2 regions of the Guptibacillus hwajinpoensis genome follow, and region 1 is predicted to be linked to the other one. Evidence: riboswitches for the same ligand, from Rfam matches in the RefSeq annotation. Region 1 holds a riboswitch; the other holds the start of a gene.

Region 1 (7,856 bases):
TCTTCTATTTGATGAGCCGAGGCGTATCTGAAGAAGAAGCCACTGAAATGATCGTAATGGGCTTTATCGAGCCATTTACGAAAGAACTTCCTATGGAATATGCGGTTGAAATGAACCGTCTTATTAAATTCGAAATGGAAGGCTCGATCGGATAAGCTTTCTATCCAAACGAACCGGGTTTACCGGTTCGTTTTTTTAATGTGGGGGAATAGATGAATAACCCGTTTTGTTGAAGAAAACGAAAATGGAAGCTCTGCTTTTCTCTTGCTATTTACAAATCTTCACATGAAAATAGAAGGTGTGGAAAGGAAGGGTTGGATGATTTACATAGGCGTGACAGGTTGGGGAGATCATGATGTCTTATACCCACCTGGTGTGAAAAGTAATGAGAAACTTTCAATATATGGCTCGCATTTTCCGGCAGTGGAAGTGGACTCCTCTTTTTATGCGGTTCAACCAATCAGGAATTTTCAGAAGTGGGCAGATGAAACCCCTGAAGACTTCCGCTTCGTTGTGAAGGCTTATCAGGGTATGACAGGGCATCAGCGTGGGGACGTACCTTTTGAAACGAGAGAAGAAATGTTTCAAGCATTTAAGGAATCCCTTGTACCCATTCAACGTGCAGGTAAGCTTGCCATGGTGCTTTTTCAATTTCCTCCATGGTTTGATGTGAACAAAGAAAACGTGAATATACTAAGAGACTGTAAACAGCGAATGGGGGACATCCCATGCGCTGTTGAGTTTCGTCATCAGTCCTGGTATCATGAATCGTTCAAAGACAAAACGCTTTCGTTTCTTGAAGAGCAAGGGTTTATTCATACAATCTGTGATGAGCCACAGGCAGGTGATGGATCGATTCCATTAGTTATGGAAACTCTTCATAATGATCACGTGCTTGTGCGCCTTCATGGACGTAATCAAAATGGCTGGACAAATCCTGGTAACCGACATAACTGGAGAGAAGTGCGCTACTTGTATGATTACAATGACGAAGAATTATTAGAGTGGAAACAGCGTATAGAAGAGCTTAAAGAAAAATGCAAAGATGTTTTCATTTTGTTCAACAATAATTCAGGTGGACATGCAGCTGAAAATGCAAAAAAAATGATTAAAATGTTGGACATTCACTACACGAATTTAAATCCAAAGCAACTCGATCTCTTCGATGAATAAGGAGTTTTAACATGGTACCCTGGATTCTATTATTTTTCATTGGCCTTGCAGCTGGAACAATCGGAAGCCTTGTTGGTCTTGGCGGCGGCATCATTATCGTGCCTGTTCTTCTTATTATAGATCAGTATACAAGCTGGCTGCCGGATCTATCTCCACAGATGATAGTGGGTAGCTCGATTGTTGTCCTTGTTGCGATTGGTCTCTCTTCAACCCTTGCTTATATGAAGAAGAAAAGCGTTGATTATAAAAGTGGGGCGCTTTTTTTTCTCGGAAGCGGTCCAGGTGCTATTATAGGCGCATGGTTTAATAAATTTATTCAGGTAGATTATTTTTCCATTTATTTCGGGGTATTTATGGTGCTTGTTTCCATATTATTAATGGTAAGGAATCATTTACGTCCAATGAAAATAGATGGGCAGTTCCTTCGCATATTTAATGATCCTGAAGGTAATGAAATAAGCTATCGATATTCTGCACTGGCAGCTGTCATCGTTTCATTCCTTGTGGGGATTATCTCTGGTTTATTTGGCATTGGTGGAGGTTCCTTGATGGTACCGGCTATGATTTTGCTGTTTGGTTTTCCAACGACAATTGCTGTCGCAACCTCCATGTTTATGATTTTTCTTTCAAGTATAACCGGTACACTAGCCCATTTAGCACTTGGAAACGTTCAAGTTTTTTTGCTGCTTGGATTGATTCCTGGTGCATGGATTGGTGCTAAATGCGGATCATTTATAAATCAGAAGCTATCTGATCATACAGTAGTTGTTATTTTAAGATGGATGCTAATTATCGTTGGTATTCGATTGATCTGGCAGGGAACGATGGGGTAAGAAAGGAAGAGTGTCATGACTTCTAAAACGCTACATTTTTATTATACAAACGACCTTCATAGTCACTTTGAGAACTGGGCAAAAGTCTCGTCTTATTTGAAAGAGAAAAAGAGATGGCATGACCTTAATGGAACATCCTGCTTACTTTTGGATCTTGGCGATCATTCTGATAAAGTTCATCCCATTACAGAAGGTACGGTTGGTAAAGGCAATGTTAAGTTGTTGAATGACCTTGAATTTGATTATGCTACAATCGGTAACAATGAGGGCATTACATTTTCCAAACAGGAACTGGAAGCGCTCTATACAGAAGCGACATTTCAGGTCATTGTAGCTAATCTCTATCATCAGGATGGGACTAGACCTTCCTGGGCAATTCCCTACACGATCCATGAGCTAGATGGAGTAAAGGTAGGGATCATTGGAATTACAATACCATATGAGCAATTCTATTCTCTTCTCGGATGGTCCATTCAAGCTCCTTTAACGATGCTTCAGGAGCTTGTTAATGATGTGAGTAATCAAGCAGATGTCGTAATGCTAATGTCGCACATGGGGCTTGGAAACGATGAACAAATCGCAAGGGAAATCAACGGCATCGATGTGATTATAGGTGCTCATACTCATCATGTCCTGAAACATGGGATGATGGTCAAGGACACTCTCATCACTCAGGCTGGGAAAAATGGAAATTACGTAGGAGAGGTTACGCTTTGCTACGATTCAGAAAGTAAGGAAGTAACTGAGAAAGAGGCTTATGCCGTCTCGATTCGTCATCGTAAAGAAGACCAGGAGACAAAGGATATTATAGATCAACTGAGTACGAACGCTCAGTCACTGCTCGAGGAGGTTGTTTGCAGACTGGAGCAGCCCCTTGAAGCAGAATGGTTTAAACGCTCAGTGCTCCCTGATGAACTAGCAGCAGCTTTAAGAGAATGGTGTGATGCTGACATAGGAATGATCAATTCAGGGATGCTTCTTGATGGATTAGCAGAAGGCAATGTTTCGAGGGAAGATCTTCACCGCATTTGTCCTCATCCTGTGAATCCCTGTAAAGTTATTCTTAAAGGAACTGAACTTAAAGAAATCATATCACATTCGATGTCAGATGAACTTGTAAACTTGAGTTTTAAAGGACTTGGCTTTCGAGGAGAAGTGATGGGGATCATGGCCTTTGACGGGCTAGAAGTCAAAACGGTGATGATGGAGGATGGACTTCACCACGTAACGGACGTGCTTCATAATGGGAATCACTTATCAAGTGATAAAGAATATGCTGTCGCAACAGCCGATATGTTTACGTTCGGAAAATTCTATCCACAGATGAAGCATGCCAAAAAGAAATACTATCTCCCAGAAATGCTAAGAGATCTTCTAGCCTATAGACTTGAAAATCGCTATTAAAATCTTTGCACATAAGACTGTCAAAAACGTTCTTTGTCTCATATAGATATAGTGATAATCATTCAGGTCAGGAGGCGGGAATGACATGATCACTATGACACCGATCATGATTGACGGTCATCCATTTACAGCAGTAAGCATGCAGCTTCCGAAAACAAATTTTCTTGCAGTCATGAATGAGAATGGTTATATTATGTGCGGAGCACTTGATATTGCCTTACTTAATGAGAAGTTGAGTGAACGGAAAATCATTGCGGGGAGAGCTGTAGGAGTTCGGTCGATTGAACAACTGCTAGAAGCACCGCTTGAGTCAGTTACACTTGAAGCGGAGGCAAGAGGCATCACGGTTGGTACAAAAGGAAGAGATGCCATGCTTAAGATGATGTGAAAAAGCTGTAGCGGTTGCTGCGGCTTTTTCTAGTTTATGGTTTTATTATATGAGAGTGCGTTACCCGAATTCGGTTTGAATGCTTCTTCTTTCAATGAAATTGTCCATACTTCCCTCTTTCCGCGCATATACATGGAAATGAGAAGGGAGGGTTCATGCTTGTTTCGAACTCGAAGAAAATTCTTTAGAAAGGGTCCACTTCCCTTTCGATACGTTTTTATCATCTCCTTCATCCTTTTCATCTTCATGACTGTCCAGGGTCTCTGGATTGTTGAAAAGGGAATTAAACCGACGCTCATTGAGATTGCTCGCACGGAAACAAATCGTATTGCCACTCTTGCAATAAACCAGGCAATCAATCAAAAAATTGTGGAAGAAGTAGATAATTACCAGGAGACGCTGATTACAGAAGTGAAAGATGATCAAGGGCAGGTTGTACTGGTGCAAATTAACCAGCGAGCTGTAAGTCAGGTACTTGCACAGTCGACCGACAAAGTCCAGAAATTCTTAAAGAGTGTAGAAGATGGTAAGATAGACTATTGGGCAGAGCAAAATGGAGTGGAGCTTGAAGTTGATGAGGATACCCCTGTAAACACAGGGATTATACATTATATCCCAATCGGTCAGGCGTTTAATAATACATTATTAGCCAATTTCGGACCAAAAGTTCCCGTCCGTTTTACTGCTATTGGAGAAGTGAAATCCGATATTAAGCATAAAATTGAGCCTGTTGGCATTAACAATATTTGGGTCGATATTCGAGTTCACATTGAAGTGAATGTTAAAATAGTTATTCCCTTCGCTAGTGATTCAGATGTTGTAACGACTGATATACCTGTTATTGCGACGATTATTAAAGGTGAAGTTCCAAACTTCTATAACAATGGATCTGGAGAGGGACTTCCAAATCCATCAATAGAAATGAGTGAAATGGAATAATTCCTAATTGCAGAATGGAGAGATATACGGTATACTTTAAAACTGAACTTAATAATGTTCCTTATCTTTTACGATGAGGTAGAGGAGCAGATCCTCATTAGTACGTGTTGGGAGAATGACACCAATGATCAGCATCGAAAGGGAGATCTGCCGAAGCAAAAATAATTGTCACGTTGTTTTTGTTGGGGCGGTACCTGAATAAGTGCCGAACTGTCATTATAAGAATAACTTATAATGGAGAACTACTGATCGGGGTGGACACTTAACATTGACTCGGTGAAACGAGCAATGATAGGACCAATCCTATCATTGCTCGTTTTTTTGTACTTTAATAATATTTAACTATATTAAAGGATTAAAGTATAAGAAAAACTATGGCTTCCGCTAGGACTTGGCGGTAAGCCAAGTTTTACTAATGCGTTGATTTGATGATTTGTCCGATTGTCCTTCCACTCGTCAGTGATCAGTCTGATGATGGGAGGTTACATATGAACCCATGTAGTGATCCAAAATCATTCATAAGGAGGGTTTCCGTGGAGAACTCAATATTATCTATTATTCCGCCACTCGTCGCGTTACTGATGGTTGTAGTAACTAGGAAGGTGCTCCCGTCTTTAGGTGTAGGTATCATTCTAGGTGCACTAATGATTAATGACTGGAGCATCACAAGCTCTGCTAAAGAAATCTATACAATTGTAAAAGGCATTGTTATTGATTCCGAAAGCGGTGGATTAAATACTTGGAATATGTACATCATATTCTTTCTACTTCTATTAGGTATGATGACGGCCTTTATTTCGATTTCCGGTGGCAGCCGTGCTTTTGGCGAATGGGCTATGAAGCGTGTGAAAACGCGAGTAGGGGCTCAGGTGGTCACAGCTGTTTTTGGCATCATTATCTTCATTGATGATTACTTTAATTCGCTTGCTGTTGGAAACGTGAGCAGACCAATAACGGATCGACACAAAGTATCAAGAGCAAAGCTTGCTTATATTATTGACTCAACTGCAGCACCAATGTGTATCATTTCTCCTATTTCAAGCTGGGGTGCATACATTATTGCACTTATTGGTGGCGTTCTTGCAACACATAGTATTACAGGAGTAGGAGCACTTGAAGCATTCGTCAGAATGATTCCGATGAACTTGTATGCGATATTTGCACTTGCGATGGTCTTCTTTGTCAGTTATTTCGATATTAATTTGAAAGCAATGAGAGTGCATGAAGACCGTGCACAACGTTCAGGAGAAGTGCTTGATCCAGAAAAAGGTGCAGTACCAGGCGAAACAACCGGTTTACCTGAAAGTGAAAAAGGAAAAGTCGCTGACCTTGCGTGGCCAATTATTATGTTAATCGCGGGTACAGTTACGTTTATGATCGTGACAGGTATTCAGGCTGTAAGTGGTACTGAAACAGCGGTTACTGCCTTAACTATTTTTGAAAATACCGATGTTGCTTCCTCACTTCTTTATGGAGGATTAATTGGTCTAGCGACATCACTGATTTTCTTTTTTGCGAAACGAATGGATGGCGCTGTTTTTGGAAAAGGGATTTGGGAAGGTATTAAGTCCATGCTTCCAGCTATATATATTCTTTTCTTCGCTTGGACGCTCATTGAAATCATTGGCTCACTGGGAACTGGAGAATACCTTGCTGGTCTTGTTGATCAGCACATCAACATTGGGTTTTTACCAGCTATTTTGTTTCTCCTTGCTGGTGTAATGGCATTTGCAACAGGTACATCATGGGGAACATTTGGAATTATGTTGCCAATTGCTGGTGAAATCGCTGCAGCCACCGATCCAACTTATATGCTCCCGGTACTGGCAGCTGTTCTTGCGGGCGCTGTGTTCGGTGATCACTGTTCACCAATTTCAGATACGACCATTCTTTCATCAACTGGAGCAGGAAGTCATCATATCGATCATGTGATGACACAGCTACCATATGCGCTACTTGTAGCTGGAATTTCTCTAATTGGTTATCTAGTACTAGGCTTTACAAGCAGTGTGATTATTGGACTTCTGACGACATTGATTCTATTTGCATTATTGGTGTTTATGCTTAAAACAAAATATGCCAATCGAACGGTTGAAGTAGCCAAAGATTAAAAGAAACAGGAGGACAATCCTCCTGTTTTTTTGCGTTTCACACAAAAATAGAGAGATTTTTATCGTATTTTGAACGAATAGTACTAATATTGGAAAAAGATTGTTTTGACATGACCAATAGTACTAGATATACTATAAACAAAATAATCTGAATTTATTTAAAAGTCTTAACCTTTTTCTGGAAGGAGGAATGATGTCGAAAAAGGTTCTAATTTGTCTAAGGGGGTAATACATTTGGAAAATCGCGCACAGTGGGGTTCACGAGCTGGTTTTATTTTGGCCGCTGTAGGATCAGCAATAGGTCTAGGAAACATCTGGAGATTTCCGGCCGTTGCTTATGACAACGGTGGTGGGGCATTTTTTATACCTTATTTATTCGCATTATTAACAGCCGGAATCCCGATCTTAATATTAGAATTTACTCTGGGTCATAAATTTAGAGGATCTGCACCACTTTCATTCTTCAGAATGAATAAGAAAACAGAATGGCTCGGCTGGTGGGGCGTTATTGTTGCTTTCGTTATTTCAACCTATTATGCGGTCATTATTGCATGGGCGATCTCTTATAGCTACTTTGCTTTCAATCAAAGCTGGGGATCTGATACAGAAGCTTTCTTATTTAATGATTATTTGAAGCTTACTGTTGATCCTGGTCAAACAGGTAGCCTTGTACCTGGGGTCTTCATCCCACTCATAGCGGTATGGATCATCACACTTGGAGTGCTTCTTGCCGGTGTTAAAAAGGGAATTGAACGAGCGAATAAAATCTTTATTCCCACATTAATTATTCTGTTCTTAATTATTGTTATCCGAGCAGTCACGCTTCCAGGAGCTGCTGAAGGTCTAAACGCATTCTTTACACCGAACTTTGAAAGCATTACATCGGGAAGTGTATGGGTAGCGGCATATGGCCAGATTTTCTTCAGTTTATCAATTGCTTTTGCTATTATGATTACTTATTCGAGTTATCTACCTAAGAAATCGGATATTACAAACAACGCATTCATA
Region 2 (7,856 bases), 860 kb from region 1:
TTTAAGTTACGATGTGAAATTCTCCACCTATGCAGTACCCATGATTATTGGAGAAATCCAGCGCTTTATTCGTGATGATGGAACCGTAAAGGTTAGCAGGTCGCTTAAAGAAACGGGAAATAAAGTTCGTAAAGCAAGAGATGAGCTTTCTAAAACTCTTGGTAGAACGCCCACCATTAACGAAATAGCTGAGCAGATTGAGGTAACTCCGGAAGAAGTTGTGATGGCGCAGGAAGCTGTTAGGGCACCTTCTTCCATACATGAAACGGTTTATGAGAACGATGGTGATCCAATCACGTTGTTAGATCAAATTGCTGATCATACTGACTCAGCGTGGTTTGACAAGATTGCGTTAAAGGATGCCCTTCAACATCTTGATGCCAGAGAGCGACTAATTGTTTATTTGCGTTATGATAAAGATCAAACTCAATCAGAGGTAGCGAATCGCCTGGGAATTTCTCAAGTACAGGTATCGCGACTTGAGAAAAAAATATTGAAGCAAATTAAAGAACAGATGAGCAAATAGCTCTTCTGTTCTTTTTTTGCGTGAAAAAAACAATGAACAAACAGAGCATTAGAACTGGTCCCTCGTATCGTTACGCATTTTAACCCACACATACAGAACAGGTTTTACTAGCAAAACTCCAGTACTGGTCTCGTGGGAATTAATGGAACATGGGTTGCGCTAGAATGAGACTCAATTGGCAGAAACATACTATAACCAATATACCCCTCGAATAAGGAGGTGGAGGATGATGCAAAACGACATGATCTATCTTCGGCTCAGGCAAAAGATTAGAGTTCATCCTGGATCCAGGTTGCTAATTGAGAATATCGCTCAAATAATCGGTGATGATAAAATCTGTATGAACATACAGAAAATCCCAATTCATCAAATCACTAAAGAAGATAAGAATCTTATTGTCATTGATGTGATGCAGGTCATTCATGTAATTCAAAGTAAACTTTTGCTTGAGGTTCAGGTTGTTGGTCCAGCACAGACCATCGTTGAAGTTCAGTACCCAAAGAAGAAATTAGCACCCGTTTATTTTGTTCTGATCTGGTTTTTATTATTTATCGGAGCTGCACTTGCAATCATGAATTTCCATGAAGATGTGAGTATGAGAGAGGTGCATCAACAAATATACAAAATTGTAACTGGAATTGATAACCCTAAACCACTTCTGCTGCAGATTCCTTATTCTTTTGGGCTAGGAATCGGAATGGTGCTGTTTTTTAATCACTTATTCAAAAAGCGGTTTAATGAAGAACCTAGCCCACTAGAGGTAGAAATGTTCAATTATCAGCAGGACCTTGATCAGTATGTCATCGTTCATGAAAATGAAGAGAATGGAAATCGAAAGCCATGAACGCACAAATCATTCTCGTCATGCTAATCGGATTTGCTGAAGGAATTGCTGTAGGGGCAGGATTTGTAGCATTTCTATCGGTGCTTGGCATTATTCCGCGTCTGACTCAACTGTCAAAAACGATACATCTGATTCGTTTTTACGAATGGGGGATTATTATCGGGGCTGTCCTGTCAAGCTGGCTTTCTCTTCGCAACCCCATTCTGGGCCTATCTAAATTTGTCCTTATCCCTATTGGTCTTGGAGCAGGGGTTTTTATTGGGATGCTTGCTGCCGCTCTCACAGAGGTGCTTAACGTGCTACCTATTTTAACGAAACGAATAGGCTTTATTGATAAAATTTTAATTCTGTTAATGGCCATTGTACTCGGAAAAGTTTTTGGTTCCTTGTTTCATTGGACAATCTTTGTTGATGGAGGAGTAAAGTAATGTCTAAACCACTTAATGACCAGAGTCAATACAAGGATAATATTAAACCTTACCAGCCGAAGCCGCCTTATGTACTAAACTGTTTAAAAGCTTTTCTCGTTGGAGGCTCTATTTGTATGTTTGGCCAAGCAGTTCAAAATTTCTATATGACCGTATTTGATTTTTCGAAAGAATCAGCTGGTAATCCCACGGTTGCAACACTCATATTAATTGCTGCTCTTTTAACCGCTTTTGGATGGTACGACAAGATTGGACAGTTTGCTGGAGCAGGTTCCGCTGTACCAGTTACTGGTTTTGCAAATTCCATTACGAGTGCGGCACTTGAACATAAGAGCGAAGGGGTTGTTCTTGGGATCGCCACAAATATGTTTAAGTTAGCAGGATCCGTTGTCGTCTTTGGAGTTGTAGCAGCTTATTTAGTAGGAATGGTTCGAATGATTTTTAAAGCTCTTTTATAAGGAGAGAGAATAATAATGAAATTAGGAAAGCAAACATGGCAATTCTCAAATGTATTTTTGCAATCTGTCGGCACGGCGGTTGGTCCAAAAGAAGCAGAGGGACCGTTTGGTAATGAATATGATGTCACATATGAAAATCTTCACTGTGATCAGGAAAACTGGGAGCTTGCTGAACGAAAATTGCTGGAAGATGCGATAACAAGTTCCCTGATTAAAAAAGAACTGACGCAGGAAGAAGTAGATGTGTATGTAGCAGGAGATTTATTAAATCAAATTGTGAGTGCTACTTATTCTGCAAGATCTAACCAAATCCCATTTTTAGGTGTATTCGGAGCCTGTTCAACATCGATGGAATCTCTTGCTATTGCATCCTCACTTGTTGAAGGAGGATTTGCAAATCGTGCTATTGCAGCAGTTAGTAGTCACAATGCCACCGCAGAACGCCAATTTCGCTATCCTACTGAATATGGCGGACAGAAGCCAGGGACAGCTACATCAACTGTTACTGGAGCGGGAGCAGCGTTAATCGGGAGGGATTCTTCAAATATAAAGATCACGGCGGCTACAATTGGGAAAGTTATTGATTGGGGGATAAAAGATCCGTTTGATATGGGATCGGCCATGGCACCTGCTGCTGCTGATACACTAGCGGCTCATTTCAACGATTTGGGTGTGCAACCATCTGAGTATGATTTAATCGTAACTGGAGATCTGTCATCGGTAGGATCTCCCATTGTTCGAGATCTCCTGCTTGAGAAAGGGTTTGACATTACAAATAATCACAACGACTGTGGACTAATGATTTATCGTCCTGATCAGAAGGAAGTTTTTGCTGGCGGAAGTGGGTGTGCCTGTTCCGCTGTTGTAACATATGCTCATTTAATTGAACTTCTGAAAAAAGGAATGTATAACAAAATACTGATTACAGCTACAGGATGTCTTCATAGTCCTGTCATGGTTCAACAAAAAGAAAGTATGCCTGCTATAGCTCATTCTGTAGTGTTTGAGCGAGTGGGAGGTGGAGAGTAATGGAATATTTACTTGCATTTGCTGTAGGTGGGGCTATTTGTGTAATCGGGCAGTTGCTTTTAGATATCTTTAAACTAACGCCTGCCCATGTTATGTCGTCCTTTGTAGTAGCGGGGGCAGTTCTGGATGGGTTTGGGATTTATGATAAATTGATTGATTTTGCTGGTGCAGGCGCTACAGTACCAATCACAAGTTTTGGTCATTCCCTGCTTCATGGCGCTATGCAACAGGGAGAAGAGCACGGGTTTATCGGGATTGCAATGGGGATTTTTCAGCTAACTTCGGCAGGCATTTCCTCAGCCATTGTCTTTGGATTCATTGTAGCCATATTATTTAAACCAAAGGGGTGAGAGCAGTGAGTAAAAAGCGGCGGGTCATATTCGTAACAGATGGAGATTTATATGCACAGAAGGCGATCGAAAAAGTAGCATCTGATATTGGAGGACGGTGTATAAGTCAGTCGGCAGGAAATCCGACCCCGCTTGCTGGGTATGAAATTGTATCTCTCATTCATCAGACCCCACACGACCCAGTCTTCGTCATGTTTGATGATAGTGGATTCCCTGGTGAAGGGTATGGTGAGCTCGCGATGCAATCTGTAGCTGAGGATGAGAACATAGAGTTGCTTGGTGCGATTGCAGTTGCGTCCAAAACTCATTTTTCAGAATGGACGAGGGTAGATGTGTCGATTGACCGATTTGGGGAGCTTACTCATTATGGGGTTGATAAGGGAGGGTTTCCTGATATGGAAGCAGGAAGGATCGATGGAGACACTGTTTCCATATTAGATAAACTTAATTTACCTATTGTGATTGGAGTTGGAGATATAGGTAAAATGTCTGGTTTAGATGACCCTTCCGTTGGTTCTCCAATAACGTTAAAAGCTGTTAAGATTCTGCTCGAAAGGAGCGGTTTTAATGACATCTAAGATCGACAACAAACAGAAAATATTTAAGAAAATTAAGGAAAATGAAGAGTTTTTAACGAAATCGATTGGCATTGGTAAGAGTTTTGACGTTGGTGTTCGCAAATTAAAGATTTTGAATAAAGAAATTCAATTTTACTATTGCACCGGTCTCTGTGACACGTCGATTATTGTTGAAGTCATGCGCGAGCTAATGTTAATTGATGATCATCATCGGCTTACCGTTAAACTCGAACAGGTTATTCACAATCATTTGCCTCATCAGCAGGTGACTGCAGTTGAAACCTTCGATGAAGTGGTGGATCAGGTTTTATCGGGATTAATTGCTGTATTTATGGAAGGGGAAGAGCATGCGTTTATTATTGATGTTCGTAAATACCCCGGAAGAGCGCCTCAAGAGCCTGACACTGAAAAAGTCATTAGAGGTTCGAGGGATGGCTATACAGAGAACATCATCGAAAATACGGCTTTAACAAGGCGAAGAATCAGAGATGGACGATTAAGAAATGAAATCTTTCAAATTGGTGAGCGCTCCAAAACGGACGTATGCATAACGTATATACAGGATGTAGCTAACCCTAACTTGGTTGAAATCATCAAGGAAAAGTTAAAAGAAATTAATATTGATGGGATACCAATGGCTGATAAGGCGGTTGAAGAATTTCTTGTTCATCAGGCGGCTAATCCTTTTCCATTAGTTAGATATACTGAACGGCCAGACGTAGCCGCTTCTCACTTGTTAGAAGGACATGTAATTATTATTGTGGATACGTCTCCAAGCGTTATTATTACGCCAACAACATTCTTTCATCATGTTCAACATGCAGAAGAATATCGTGAAGCACCGCTTCCTGGTGCATTTCATCGCTTGGTTCGATTTGGTGGCATGCTTGTAGCGCTATTACTATTACCACTGTGGTTATTAATGGTTAATCAACCAGAATTGCTTCCTGCTACCATCGACTTTATTGGACCGAATGATAAGTCAAACGTACCGATTTTTCTTCAAATCATCCTTGCGGAAATTGGAATTGAAACACTGAGGATGGCGGCAATTCATACCCCGACTCCGTTATCCACTGCTATGGGGCTCATCGCTGCTGTGTTAATTGGTCAAATCGCGATAGACGTAGGCTTATTTGTACCGGAAGTTATTCTCTATGTTTCAATCGCTGCTGTAGGTTCCTTTGCAACGCCTAGCTATGAATTAGCGATCGCAAACAAGCTTATCAGGCTAATTCTACTGTTTCTTGTCTATTTATTCAACGTACCCGGCTATATCATTGGTGTAACAGCAGTGATTCTTTTTCTAGTCAGTTTAAGACCGCTTAATACACCTTACCTCTGGCCGTTTATTCCTTTTAATCCCGAGGCTTTCATACAAGTGCTTATTCGCGTATCAGTGCCACTTACGAAACTTCGTCCTAGTATCACGGAGCCACAAAATAAGAATAAACAGGCGGACAAACCACTTGCCGAATCTTAAAAAATGTGATAATTTATTTCTTAATAGAATAGACCTCATTGAACGTAATGGGGATAGAGGCGCAAAGCGAATGAGTACGGTATCTGAGCATATAATGGAATGCGATGATGATATTCGAAAGGTCAATTTGCCGAAGTGAAATAAGGGCCATCCTTAAATTGCTGGGCTGCTGCTGAATAAGTTGCAGACTGTCACTGATAGAAGGATTCTTTCAGTGGTGAGCTAATCCAACTCGTGAGGATACGGAGCAAAACAGCCATTGTATCTAAAGTTGGCTGTTTTTTCTTATTGTCTGGAGGGAGCTCGCATCAATTATTAGCGAGAGGGGAGAAACATTGTGCACTTATACGGTACATCTGCGGTTTCGGATAGAGGCCATTTAACAATTGGAGGGGTAGATACCGTTCAATTAAGTAAAGAATACGGCACTGCACTTTATGTTTACGATGTGGCGATGATTAGAGAGAAAGCAAGAGCGTTTCGAAATGCCTTCGAGCAGGAGAACGTTCACTATCAAGTCGCTTATGCAAGCAAGGCTTTTTCTTGCATCGCAATGGTTCAGCTTGCAGATGAAGAGGGGTTAAGTCTCGATGTTGTTTCAGGTGGAGAATTGTACACAGCCCTTCAAGCTGGATTTCCTGCTGAGCGTATTCACTTTCATGGAAACAATAAAAGTGATGCTGAAATTCGTATGGCTCTTGATGCTAAAATCGGCTGTTTCGTTGTCGATAATTTCTATGAACTGGCATTACTTGAACAACTGGCAGAAGAAAAGGGAGTAAGAGCAAACATCCTGCTACGTATTACGCCTGGCATCGAAGCCCATACACATGATTATATTTTGACAGGTCAAGAAGATTCGAAGTTTGGTTTTGATCTGCAAAGTGGCCAGGTGGAAGAAGCGATTCAATCAGCTGAGAAAAAAAGCACTCTAAAATTACTTGGACTTCACTGTCATATAGGCTCTCAAATTTTTGAAACAACAGGATTCGTGATGGCAATCGACAAAATATTTCAATACCTTTCAACCTGGTATGAATCATTTGGATTTGCGCCAGAGGTTTTAAATCTGGGCGGAGGCTTCGGAATTCGTTATACTGCAGATGACCAGCCAATACCTGTCGGTGATTATATCGCAGCGATGACGCACGCCGTTAAACGAAACCTCAGCGAAGGAATGGCGATGCCGGAAATATGGATTGAACCAGGTCGTTCTCTTGTAGGAGAAGCGGGTTTGACTCTTTATACGGTAGGTTCCCATAAGCATGTACCTGAGCTTCGAAATTATCTTGCAGTTGACGGTGGAATGAGTGATAACCTTCGTCCAGCGTTATATCAGGCTAAGTATGAAGCAGCAATTGCGAACCGAATGAACGAAACGAGAGATCATCTGTACTCAGTTGCAGGGAAATGCTGTGAGTCAGGCGATATGTTAATCTGGGATTGTAAGTTGCAACGCGCGATTTCAGGGGATGTAATGGCTGTCTTTTCAACTGGAGCATACGGGTATTCGATGGCTAACAACTACAACCGTTTACCAAAACCAGCTGTTGTTTTCGTAGAGAATGGCGAAGCAAGCCTTGTTGTGAAGAGAGAATCGTACGAAGATTTAATCCACCATGACCTTCCATTGAAGCAAGCGATTATATCAAAATAATAATTTGAAGTAGAATTAATAGGGTGTAGCAGAACTCTATGCTATAATAAAAGTGCTTTCAAGCAAAATGTTTGTGCAGGAGGATTAATTAATGAAAAAAGGTACAATTGCATTCGAAAATGGAGAGGTAATTCAAATTGAATTTTACCCAGAAGAAGCACCTAACACGGTAGCTAACTTTGAGAAGCTTGCGAACGAAGGCTTCTATAATGGAGTGAATTTCCACCGCGTGATTCCTGGCTTTGTTGCTCAGGGCGGAGACCCAACTGGATCTGGTATGGGTGGTCCTGGTTACACGATTGACTGTGAAACAGAGGGTAACCCACATAAGCACGTAGCAGGTTCACTTTCAATGGCTCATGCAGGTAAAAACACAGGCGGCAGCCAGTTTTTCCTTGTTCACGAACCACAACCACATCTTGATGGCGTCCATACAGTCTTTGGTCAGGTGACAGAAGGCATGGATACAGTCCTACGCATCAAGCAAGGCGATGTAATGAAAG

The links. Region 1 has a riboswitch for lysine ahead of ABFG93_RS15715 (Na+/H+ antiporter NhaC family protein). Riboswitches for the same ligand answer to the same signal wherever they lie in the genome.
Region 2: linked by a shared signal. The riboswitch ahead of lysA (diaminopimelate decarboxylase) and the one ahead of ABFG93_RS15715 (Na+/H+ antiporter NhaC family protein) in region 1 are both predicted to bind lysine.

Annotation. Positions count from the first base shown of each region.
Region 1 covers NZ_CP156674.1:3,031,344-3,039,199, forward strand. The annotation lists gene sufB (Fe-S cluster assembly protein SufB) at 1-155, shown strand, start outside; gene ABFG93_RS15690 (DUF72 domain-containing protein) at 319-1,173, shown strand; gene ABFG93_RS15695 (sulfite exporter TauE/SafE family protein) at 1,185-2,006, shown strand; gene ABFG93_RS15700 (bifunctional metallophosphatase/5'-nucleotidase) at 2,022-3,410, shown strand; gene ABFG93_RS15705 (YunC family protein) at 3,496-3,798, shown strand; gene yunB (sporulation protein YunB) at 3,958-4,737, shown strand; lysine riboswitch at 4,809-4,990, shown strand; gene ABFG93_RS15715 (Na+/H+ antiporter NhaC family protein) at 5,271-6,848, shown strand; gene ABFG93_RS15720 (sodium-dependent transporter) at 7,083-7,856, shown strand, end outside.
Region 2 covers NZ_CP156674.1:3,888,114-3,895,969, forward strand. The annotation lists gene sigF (RNA polymerase sporulation sigma factor SigF) at 1-526, shown strand, start outside; gene ABFG93_RS20125 (stage V sporulation protein AA) at 756-1,370, shown strand; gene ABFG93_RS20130 (stage V sporulation protein AB) at 1,367-1,798, shown strand; gene spoVAC (stage V sporulation protein AC) at 1,798-2,256, shown strand; gene spoVAD (stage V sporulation protein AD) at 2,272-3,285, shown strand; gene spoVAE (stage V sporulation protein AE) at 3,285-3,635, shown strand; gene ABFG93_RS20150 (stage V sporulation protein AE) at 3,641-4,213, shown strand; gene ABFG93_RS20155 (spore germination protein) at 4,203-5,696, shown strand; lysine riboswitch at 5,743-5,929, shown strand; gene lysA (diaminopimelate decarboxylase) at 6,034-7,353, shown strand; gene ABFG93_RS20165 (peptidylprolyl isomerase) at 7,445-7,856, shown strand, end outside.